Regions from separate parts of the Psychrobacillus syltrankelensis genome, predicted to be linked through region 1. Evidence: a T-box and tRNA genes for the amino acid it is inferred to sense, from the RefSeq annotation. Region 1 holds a T-box; the other holds one or more tRNA genes.
What was found. The T-box of region 1 lies ahead of ACTSKG_RS01360 (valine--tRNA ligase). A T-box ahead of a tRNA ligase gene usually reads a tRNA of that ligase, here a tRNA-Val.
Positions count from the first base shown of each region.

Region 2: it has a tRNA-Val gene. The T-box ahead of ACTSKG_RS01360 (valine--tRNA ligase) is inferred to sense a tRNA for this amino acid. The anticodon was not compared.

Region 1 covers NZ_CM144227.1:273,177-277,833, forward strand. The annotation lists gene hemL (glutamate-1-semialdehyde 2,1-aminomutase) at 1-98, shown strand, start outside; gene ACTSKG_RS01355 (hypothetical protein) at 188-883, shown strand; T-box leader at 1,109-1,334, shown strand; gene ACTSKG_RS01360 (valine--tRNA ligase) at 1,380-4,022, shown strand; gene ACTSKG_RS01365 (ATP-grasp domain-containing protein) at 4,230-4,657, opposite strand, start outside.
Region 2 covers NZ_CM144227.1:2,788,064-2,792,720, forward strand. The annotation lists rRNA gene ACTSKG_RS13540 (23S ribosomal RNA) at 1-741, shown strand, start outside; rRNA gene rrf (5S ribosomal RNA) at 928-1,043, shown strand; tRNA gene ACTSKG_RS13550 (tRNA-Asn) at 1,435-1,509, shown strand; tRNA gene ACTSKG_RS13555 (tRNA-Thr) at 1,523-1,595, shown strand; tRNA gene ACTSKG_RS13560 (tRNA-Val) at 1,736-1,811, shown strand; tRNA gene ACTSKG_RS13565 (tRNA-Tyr) at 1,833-1,916, shown strand; tRNA gene ACTSKG_RS13570 (tRNA-Gln) at 1,923-1,997, shown strand; tRNA gene ACTSKG_RS13575 (tRNA-Ala) at 2,026-2,098, shown strand; gene ACTSKG_RS13580 (histidine phosphatase family protein) at 2,162-2,707, opposite strand; gene ACTSKG_RS13585 (LysR family transcriptional regulator) at 2,736-3,617, opposite strand; gene ACTSKG_RS13590 (citrate/2-methylcitrate synthase) at 3,725-4,657, shown strand, end outside.

The DNA of each region.
Region 1 (4,657 bases):
TTGAAGGATTGTTCTTATCAAGTGCTCATACTGAAGAGCATATTGAAAAAACTGTTCAAGCTTTTCATACTGTCTTCGAAAAACTTTCAAAAAAATAAAGAAGGAAAAGTCTCGTATTAATTTATGAGGCTTTTTCATATTCTAAGAAGTTCTAACATAAGTTGTCCTATATGAAGGAGGATGACAAATGGAAGTGAAAGTATGGGATGTAAAAGAACAGTTTCTTTTTCCGAAAAGCTTTGGTGTACCAAAAGAAGTTAAAAAGGTAGAAGTTACCCCACAATATGAGCATAAAGTAACGGCGGACACGATTCAAATAATGGGGATCTATCATATCACATGTCATGTCGAATTCGAAGAAGGAGAACATGCACATCATGCTACAAGTGAGTTTACCCAAATTGAGGATTTAGATGTACAGGGTGAAGTAGGTTATTTTGAATATGCTGTGCCGATGAGTGTGGATATCGCAAAAGATAAAGTAAAAACTGGCAGTTCTCCAACTTTGAATGTTAAACATGTTAATACAAATACAACCGAGCATGCGTCTATTGAAATAGCTTGGTTAGTACGTTGTGAATATGAAGCTCCAGTAGAAAAGAAAATGGAAGTAGTGCAAGAACTAGAGAAAGAAGTAAAAAAAGAAGCTGAACATAAAGTACAACATGAAGTAACGCAGGAATTAAAACAAGAAGAAAAACAAGAAGTTAACCAAGAAATTAAACAAGAAGTTAAACAAACCATTCCGAAAGAAACAGAACATGTAGAAAGCTCATACGTTGTGGAATCGGAGCTTCAATTTATTTTTAATCTAGATGATGGAATGTCAAAATTAACGTTTCCATCAAATAATGTTTCTATAAAACAAAAAACAGAGCAATAACAAAAAAGCAAGTATTACGAAATCCCAACTCGTTGGAATGATTAATACACGTATTGTTTGAAACCCACAAATTGGAGCAATAATTCCTTTGCAGTAAAAACGTGTTATTCGTAACCACACTGGGAGTAATAAAGGGTTATATCCTCTTCTCATCGTACATTCTCCTTTCACGTGAATTAACTTGACGACATAACATAAGATTAGGTACAATATGAACAACTAAATAGTGATGCAAAGATTGGGAAGAGTAAAATGAATTGGTTATCGAAAGAAAGGAAACAATTTGCTGAAATGTTTCTGTTAATCACCGTTTGAAGGTAGCCCAGGAGCAACTTTTGTGAACGATTAGTAGCAAAAGTCGGTTTGAAGCCGTTATCTAATTGAGAGCGTGATGTGATATTTGCATCTGCGAATAAAGGTGGTACCGCGAACAAACTCCTTCGTCCTTTAGTGACGACAGGAGTTTTTTTATATTCTTTTTTAGGAGGAACAAACTATGACAAATGAGACAACAATGCCCACAAAGTACGATCCCCAATCGATCGAAAAAGGTCGATATGAGTGGTGGCTCAAAGGAAAATTCTTTGAAGCTCATCCTGAAAGTGAAAAAGAACCGTATACAATCGTAATTCCCCCACCAAATGTAACCGGGAAATTACATTTAGGTCACGCTTGGGATACTACATTACAAGATATTCTAATACGTATGAAGCGTATGCAAGGATTTGATGCACTTTGGTTACCGGGAATGGACCATGCTGGAATTGCTACACAAGCAAAGGTAGAAGAAAAACTGCGCTCAGAAAATATTACACGTTACGATTTAGGGCGTGAAAAATTTGTAGAAGAAACTTGGAAATGGAAAGAAGAGTATGCTGGGCATATTCGCGAGCAGTGGTCAAAACTTGGTCTTGGCTTAGACTATTCACGTGAACGTTTTACATTAGACGAAGGACTTTCAAATGCTGTTAAAGAAGTGTTTGTAAATCTGTATAACAAAGGGCTAATCTACCGCGGTGAATATATTATTAACTGGGATCCTGCAACCAAAACGGCTATTTCTGATATCGAAGTTATCCATAAAGATGTACAGGGTGCATTCTATCATATGCAGTACCCACTTGCAGATGGTACTGGTTCTATCAATATTGCAACTACTCGACCAGAAACAATGCTTGGAGATACAGCAGTTGCTGTTCATCCAGAAGATGAGCGTTACAAACACCTAATTGGTAAAATGGTTAAACTTCCGATTGTTGACCGTGAAATTCCAATTGTTGCGGATGACTATGTGGATATGGATTTTGGTAGTGGAGCAGTAAAAATTACTCCTGCCCATGATCCGAATGACTTTGAAATTGGGAACCGCCATAATTTACAACGTATTTTAGTAATGAATGAAGACGGTACAATGAATAAAAATGCTGCAGGCTACGAAGGAATGGATCGTTTTGCTTGCCGTAAACAAATCGTTAAAGATTTACAGGACGCTGGTGTTTTATTCAAAATTGAAGAACATCTTCATTCTGTAGGGCATTCCGAGCGTAGTGGAGCAGTAGTAGAACCATATCTTTCTACGCAATGGTTTGTAAAAATGCAGCCACTTGCCAATGAAGCAATTAAATTACAACAAACAGAAGGTAAAGTAAATTTTGTACCTGAACGATTTGAAAAAACTTATTTACAATGGATGGAAAATATTCATGACTGGTGTATTTCTCGTCAACTATGGTGGGGACACCGAATTCCTGCTTGGTACCATAATGAAACTGGAGAAGTGTATGTTGGACATGAAGCGCCAGCGGATGCTGAGAATTGGAAGCAGGATAATGATGTATTAGATACATGGTTCTCTTCTGCATTATGGCCTTTCTCTACACTCGGTTGGCCAGATGCTAATAATGAAGAATTTAAAAAGTACTATCCAACAAATACTCTTGTAACTGGTTATGATATTATATTCTTTTGGGTTTCTCGTATGATTTTCCAAGGTATCGAATTTACTGGGACACGACCATTTGAGGATGTTCTGATTCATGGGTTAGTAAGGGCAGAAGATGGTCGAAAGATGTCGAAATCACTTGGAAATGGTATTGATCCAATGGAAGTGATAGATAAATATGGTGCTGACTCACTTCGTTATTTCTTGAGTACTGGTTCTTCTCCAGGGCAAGATTTACGTTTTTCTACAGAAAAAGTAGAAGCAGTTTGGAATTTTGCCAATAAAATTTGGAATGCGTCTCGTTTTGCATTAATGAATATGGATGGCTTAAAATTTGAAGAAATTAATTTAGATGGTAAAAAGTCCGTTGCAGATGCTTGGATTTTAACCCGATTGAATGAAACAATAGACCAAGTTACGAGACTATCCGAAAAATATGAATTTGGTGAAGTGGGTCGAGCGCTATATAACTTCATTTGGGATGATATTTGTGATTGGTATATTGAGATGTCGAAACTTCCTTTAAATGGCGATGATGAAGAAGCGAAGAAAATGACTCGATCAGTTCTTGCCTATGTATTAGACAATACTATGCGCTTGTTACATCCATTTATGCCTTTCATTACGGAAGAGATTTGGCAGAACCTTCCACATGAAGGGGAGTCTATTACATTAGCAGCTTGGCCGACTGTAAATGAGGCGCTTTCCAATAAAGAAGATGCTGCGAGCATGAAGTTATTGGAGGAAATAATCCGTTCCGTTCGTAATATTAGAGCAGAAGTACAAACACCAATGAGTAAAAAAGTACCGTTGTATATTTCAGCTAAGGATACTCAAACTTTAACAGTACTAGAGGCAAATGCGAAGTATCTAGAGCGCTTCTGCAATCCTGAACCACTTGTGATTGGCCAAGGAATTGTGGCGCCAGAGCAGTCTATGTCAGCAGTTGTTTCAGGGGCAGAATTATTCTTACCACTACAAGGACTTATTGACATTGATGCTGAGAAAGCGCGCTTAGAAAAAGAATTAGAAAAATGGGCAAAAGAAGTGAAGTTAGTTCAAGGGAAATTATCGAATGAACGATTTGTTTCTAAAGCACCAGAAGCAGTAGTAGCCGAAGAACGTGCAAAAGAGCAAGATTATTTAGAGAAACACGCCGCAGTAATGAAACGTTTAGAAGAATTAAAGAATATGTAATATTGGAAATGGAGTTGACTAATAATGTCGACTCCATTTTATTGAGTTATTAATACCTGAAAATGTAATATATTTTCAAAAAAAGGTTAAGGGAGATTAAATCGAGTATAAAAGCAACTAAATTGACCTCGGAAGTAACTAAATACGAAATGGAAGCAACTAGAATAAAGCGAAAGCAACCAATAAAAAAAGCTAGAAGAAAGATGATTATCTTTCCTCTAACTTATTATTAATATAATCCATAATAGGGATCGCAATATCTTTTTTTGTTGTAGCATAGTATGACCTTGCACCTACTGGATCTTCAATTTCATTGAACAACCAACTTCCATCTGGCAGTAAAAGAAAGTCGATTCCTATATAATCGCTTTTTAACGCTTTAGCAATTTTTTGGACATCAGCAAGTTGTTGAGAATTTAAAGTATACGCTTCAACTGAGCCACCTAATGTAAAATTCGACTTAAAGCTATTTTCAGCACCAGTTCGTTTAACTGCTCCAATTACTTTTGAACCTAGCATGAATACTCTAACGTCTATTGCATTTGTTTCGATATATGTTTGAACAATAATCGTTTTTGACGAGTGTATTTCGATGAACGCTTTCGCTTGTTCTTCGGTATTTATTAGCTCTACTT
Region 2 (4,657 bases), 1.4 Mb from region 1:
GGCGTCGGTGGGATACTGCCCTGGTTGTATTGAAATTCTAACCCATACCCGTAACCCGGGTAGGAGACAGTGTCAGGCGGGTAGTTTGACTGGGGCGGTCGCCTCCTAAAGTGTAACGGAGGCGCCCAAAGGTTCCCTCAGAATGGTTGGAAATCATTCGAAGAGTGTAAAGGCAGAAGGGAGCTTGACTGCGAGACCTACAAGTCGAGCAGGGTCGAAAGACGGGCTTAGTGATCCGGTGGTTCCGCATGGAAGGGCCATCGCTCAACGGATAAAAGCTACCCCGGGGATAACAGGCTTATCTCCCCCAAGAGTCCACATCGACGGGGAGGTTTGGCACCTCGATGTCGGCTCATCGCATCCTGGGGCTGTAGTCGGTCCCAAGGGTTGGGCTGTTCGCCCATTAAAGCGGTACGCGAGCTGGGTTCAGAACGTCGTGAGACAGTTCGGTCCCTATCCGTCGTGGGCGTAGGAAATTTGAGAGGAGCTGTCCTTAGTACGAGAGGACCGGGATGGACACACCGCTGGTGTACCAGTTGTTCTGCCAAGAGCATCGCTGGGTAGCTATGTGTGGACGGGATAAGTGCTGAAAGCATCTAAGCACGAAGCCCCCCTCAAGATGAGATTTCCCATTACGCAAGTAAGTAAGATCCCTCAAAGACGATGAGGTAGATAGGTTCGGGGTGGAAGCGTGGCGACACGTGCAGCTGACGAATACTAATCGATCGAGGACTTAACCAAATATGAATTTGAATTCATCAATGTCTTTTATCCAGTTTTGAGTGAACAAGCGCTCTAGTAAGAGGGTTTCAAGACACGAGTAATTCGAGGAAACGATTGAGAGAGGAAAGGAGCGTACTCAAGTACGTGACTGACCGAACGAATGAAGTTGACGAAGAAGTACGATGTGTATTGAAAGCCGTACAGTCTAGTGATGATGGCGAAGAGGTCACACCCGTTCCCATACCGAACACGGAAGTTAAGCTCTTCAGCGCCGATGGTAGTTGGGGGTTTCCCCCTGTGAGAGTAGGACGTCGCTAGGCACTATAAAAAGTCGTTACCGAGTAATCGGTAACGGCTTTTTTTGATGCATGCAATTATCTTGTTTTTAAATCGGATATTATATAACGACTAATTTTTTCTGCATAACAGCTTTTTTATTGAGAGTTTGATTGGTCTCATTCTGCCGCTTTCTAACTGCTTAGGGGTAAAGGATTTTCCGTATTGGAACTACTCTATCTAAATTCTCGCTGTTTCATGCCAATGATCTAACATCGTTTATTGCCTAGGAAATGATTTAAAGCTACCAGTTTTATATCTCTGTAGTTAAAGTTCGAAAATCTTCTATAAAATTTTAGAGAAATTGTTAAAATAAACTTGAAATAAAAAAAAGAGTTGTTATAATTATATTTGTACTTTAATTAAACATATCGTTCCGAAGTAGCTCAGTGGTAGAGCAATCGGCTGTTAACCGATTGGTCGTAGGTTCGAGTCCTACCTTCGGAGCCATTTTTTTGTCTTCGCTTCCATAGCTCAGCAGGTAGAGTGCTTCCATGGTAAGGAAGAGGTCACCGGTTCAAATCCGGTTGGAAGCTTACATATTAAGTAGGGGCAATCAAAAAAGAACTACTTGTCTTAGTATGGTAAATATGTTATTATTATATTTGTCCGGTTTTACAGGAGAAGAAAGCGAAAGAAGTTGACGCAGAAATGCGCCGCTTATTGTTATAACCCAGGAGGATTAGCTCAGCTGGGAGAGCATCTGCCTTACAAGCAGAGGGTCGGCGGTTCGAGCCCGTCATCCTCCACCATTTATTTTCATACTTAGCTTTGGAGGGGTAGTGAAGTGGCTAAACACGACGGACTGTAAATCCGTTCCTTAGGGTTCGGCGGTTCGAATCCGCCCCCCTCCACCATTTTATTGGGGTATAGCCAAGCGGTAAGGCAACGGATTTTGATTCCGTCATGCCCTGGTTCGAATCCAGGTACCCCAGCCATATCGTACATAAATATAAAACTTATTAAGGGGCCTTAGCTCAGCTGGGAGAGCGCCTGCCTTGCACGCAGGAGGTCAGCGGTTCGATCCCGCTAGGCTCCATAAAATATATAATGAATAAGAGGGTATTCCAATTCGATTGGAATACCCTTTTTTCGTTGGAACTTACTTTTCCCATACACGCTCGATTGAACAAATGTTATTGGTGAACTGCAATAAAAACACATCGGGGTTTCTTAACGATTTCCATTGCTCAAATCCAAAATTACTATCGTAATAATTCAATAGTAAAGACATGATATTTCCGTGTGTCACGATTATAGTATTTTCCAATTCAGTAGTTAAGATATCATTTATTACTTCTAATATACGTTCTTGTGCTTCAACACTTGATTCTCCTCCTATTAGTTTTAACTCCATATTGTTAAATGTCTCATTCAATTTATCGAGCCAATCTGGCATCGACAAGGAGCTTAGTACACGTTCTGCTAGTCGATCATCGATTTGAACGTCTATACTTTTGCTCTTTGCAAAAGGTTCAATAGTTTCTAGGGCACGTAAAAAAGGACTAGATATAATACGGTCAACTTTCATGTTTCTTAAGAATTCATTAAGCAGAATAGCTTGGATATATCCTTTCTTAGTAAGGGATGCATTGGATTCTTGTCCTTCCGCTTGGCAATGTCTAATTAGATATATTTGTTTCTTCATCTCTTTTCCACCTTTACTAAAAATATTATTAGCCAAAATAATATTGGGAAATCTTTTTTATAAATTCTTTTTCTAGTTCCCCCAATGATTCTAGTAAAAGAAAAGTCTTTACTTCGGGAAGTGGAAACAAATCAAAAGGTATACTCATTACACGCCCTTCTAAAAGTTCCCTTTTCACAATGGACTTTGGCAGAAATGATGTACCGAGACCTTCTTGAATGAAACGTTTTACTATATAGGCTTGCGTTACCTTCATCGTTTTCAAATTCAACACTTTCTTGCGGATTTGTAGAAGAAGGGGATCCCAAACGACTGGATGATGATGAGTAAATAAGTAATTGTCTTTTAAGTAGTCCTCTGCATCTAAAAATGGTCCTGATTCATCATCATAAGCATCAGTAGGAACAATAAATATAAGTGGATCTTTATAAAGTTCGATAGATTGAATACTTTTTCTTGTAGCATCTATAGCTGAAATGCCAATGTTAACTTCTCCACTACACACTAAATCTTCGATGGAACTAGATTCTGCTACTCGTATGGACACTTCAAGATATGGATGATTGTTCATGAAGGAACGCAAAATATAAGGTAAAATGGTTTCGGCCATTAAAGGAGATATAGCAATATTCCATTTGTGAGTATATCCTTCTGTAAAAGCATGGAGACGATTCACACTTACCTCAAAACCTTTAGTAAGTTGTTTAGCTTCTATATAAAACATTTTACCAGCTTCGGTTAAGTGCACTCGTTTATTAGTTCGTTCAAAGAGAGAAACTCCAAGATATTCTTCCAATAATTTTATATGGACAGTAACACTTGGCTGTGACATTAACAGTATTTCAGATGCTTTTCTAAAATTATTAGTTTCGGCAGCCGCTATAAAGGTTTTCAACCATTGATATTCCATTAAGATTCTCCTTTATTAATTAATAATATTAATCAACATAATAGACTTTATTTAATTTTAATAATTATATATCTTTCATATAATAAGGAAAAGGAAGGGGAATTAATATGTTTCAAAAAGGATTAAAAGGCATTGTTGCGGTGCAAACAAAAATTAGTTTAGTAGACGGAGAAAATGGAGTACTAAGATATCGGGGTACCGACGTAAAGGAGTTAATACCAGTTTATTCATTCGAACAAGTAGCATATTTTTTGTTCTACGACAAGCTACCAACAGAAGAAGAGCTTCTTCAGTTTAATAAAAAGCTAAAAGAAGGAAGAGTACTCCCTTTACATGTTCAAAATATAATAGATGCACTTCCGATGACAGTCTCTATTATGGATGTAATGAGAACAGCAATCTCAGCTTTTGCTACTACTGAATTTTTGCAAATGAATATGATGGAGCAGGCAATTGTTCTAACAGGTGCTCTTCCAGTCGTTGTAGCAAGGCACTATAGAAAGAAACTGGGCTTAGCAATAATAGAAACAAACGATGACTTCTCGCACACGAAGAATTATTTGTGGTTGTTAAATGGCGTGAAACCGACTTCAACACAAGTGGAGGCATTGGAAACGTATTTAAAACTGACAATGGAACATGGGTTAAATGCTTCTACGTTTGCAGCGAGAGTTACCGTATCCACCGAGTCGGACTTACCAGCAGCGATCACTTCTGCAATTGGTACGATGAAAGGACCCTTACATGGAGGCGCGCCATCCGGAGTGTTAAATTTGCTAGAAGAAATAAAAGATGAATCCAGGATTCGACCAGTCATAGAAGAAAAAATTAAAAATGGAGAAAAGGTGATGGGATTCGGTCATCGTATATACAAAACGGAGGATCCTAGATCGATTTTATTAAGAGAAGCGTGTTTACGTTTACAAGGCTCAGATCCATGGTTAGATTTGGCAACCAAGGCTGAAAAAGAAATCACAGGGCTTTTAGAAAAGTACAAACCTGGTAGAAAACTATATACGAATGTGGAGTTTTACGCTGCA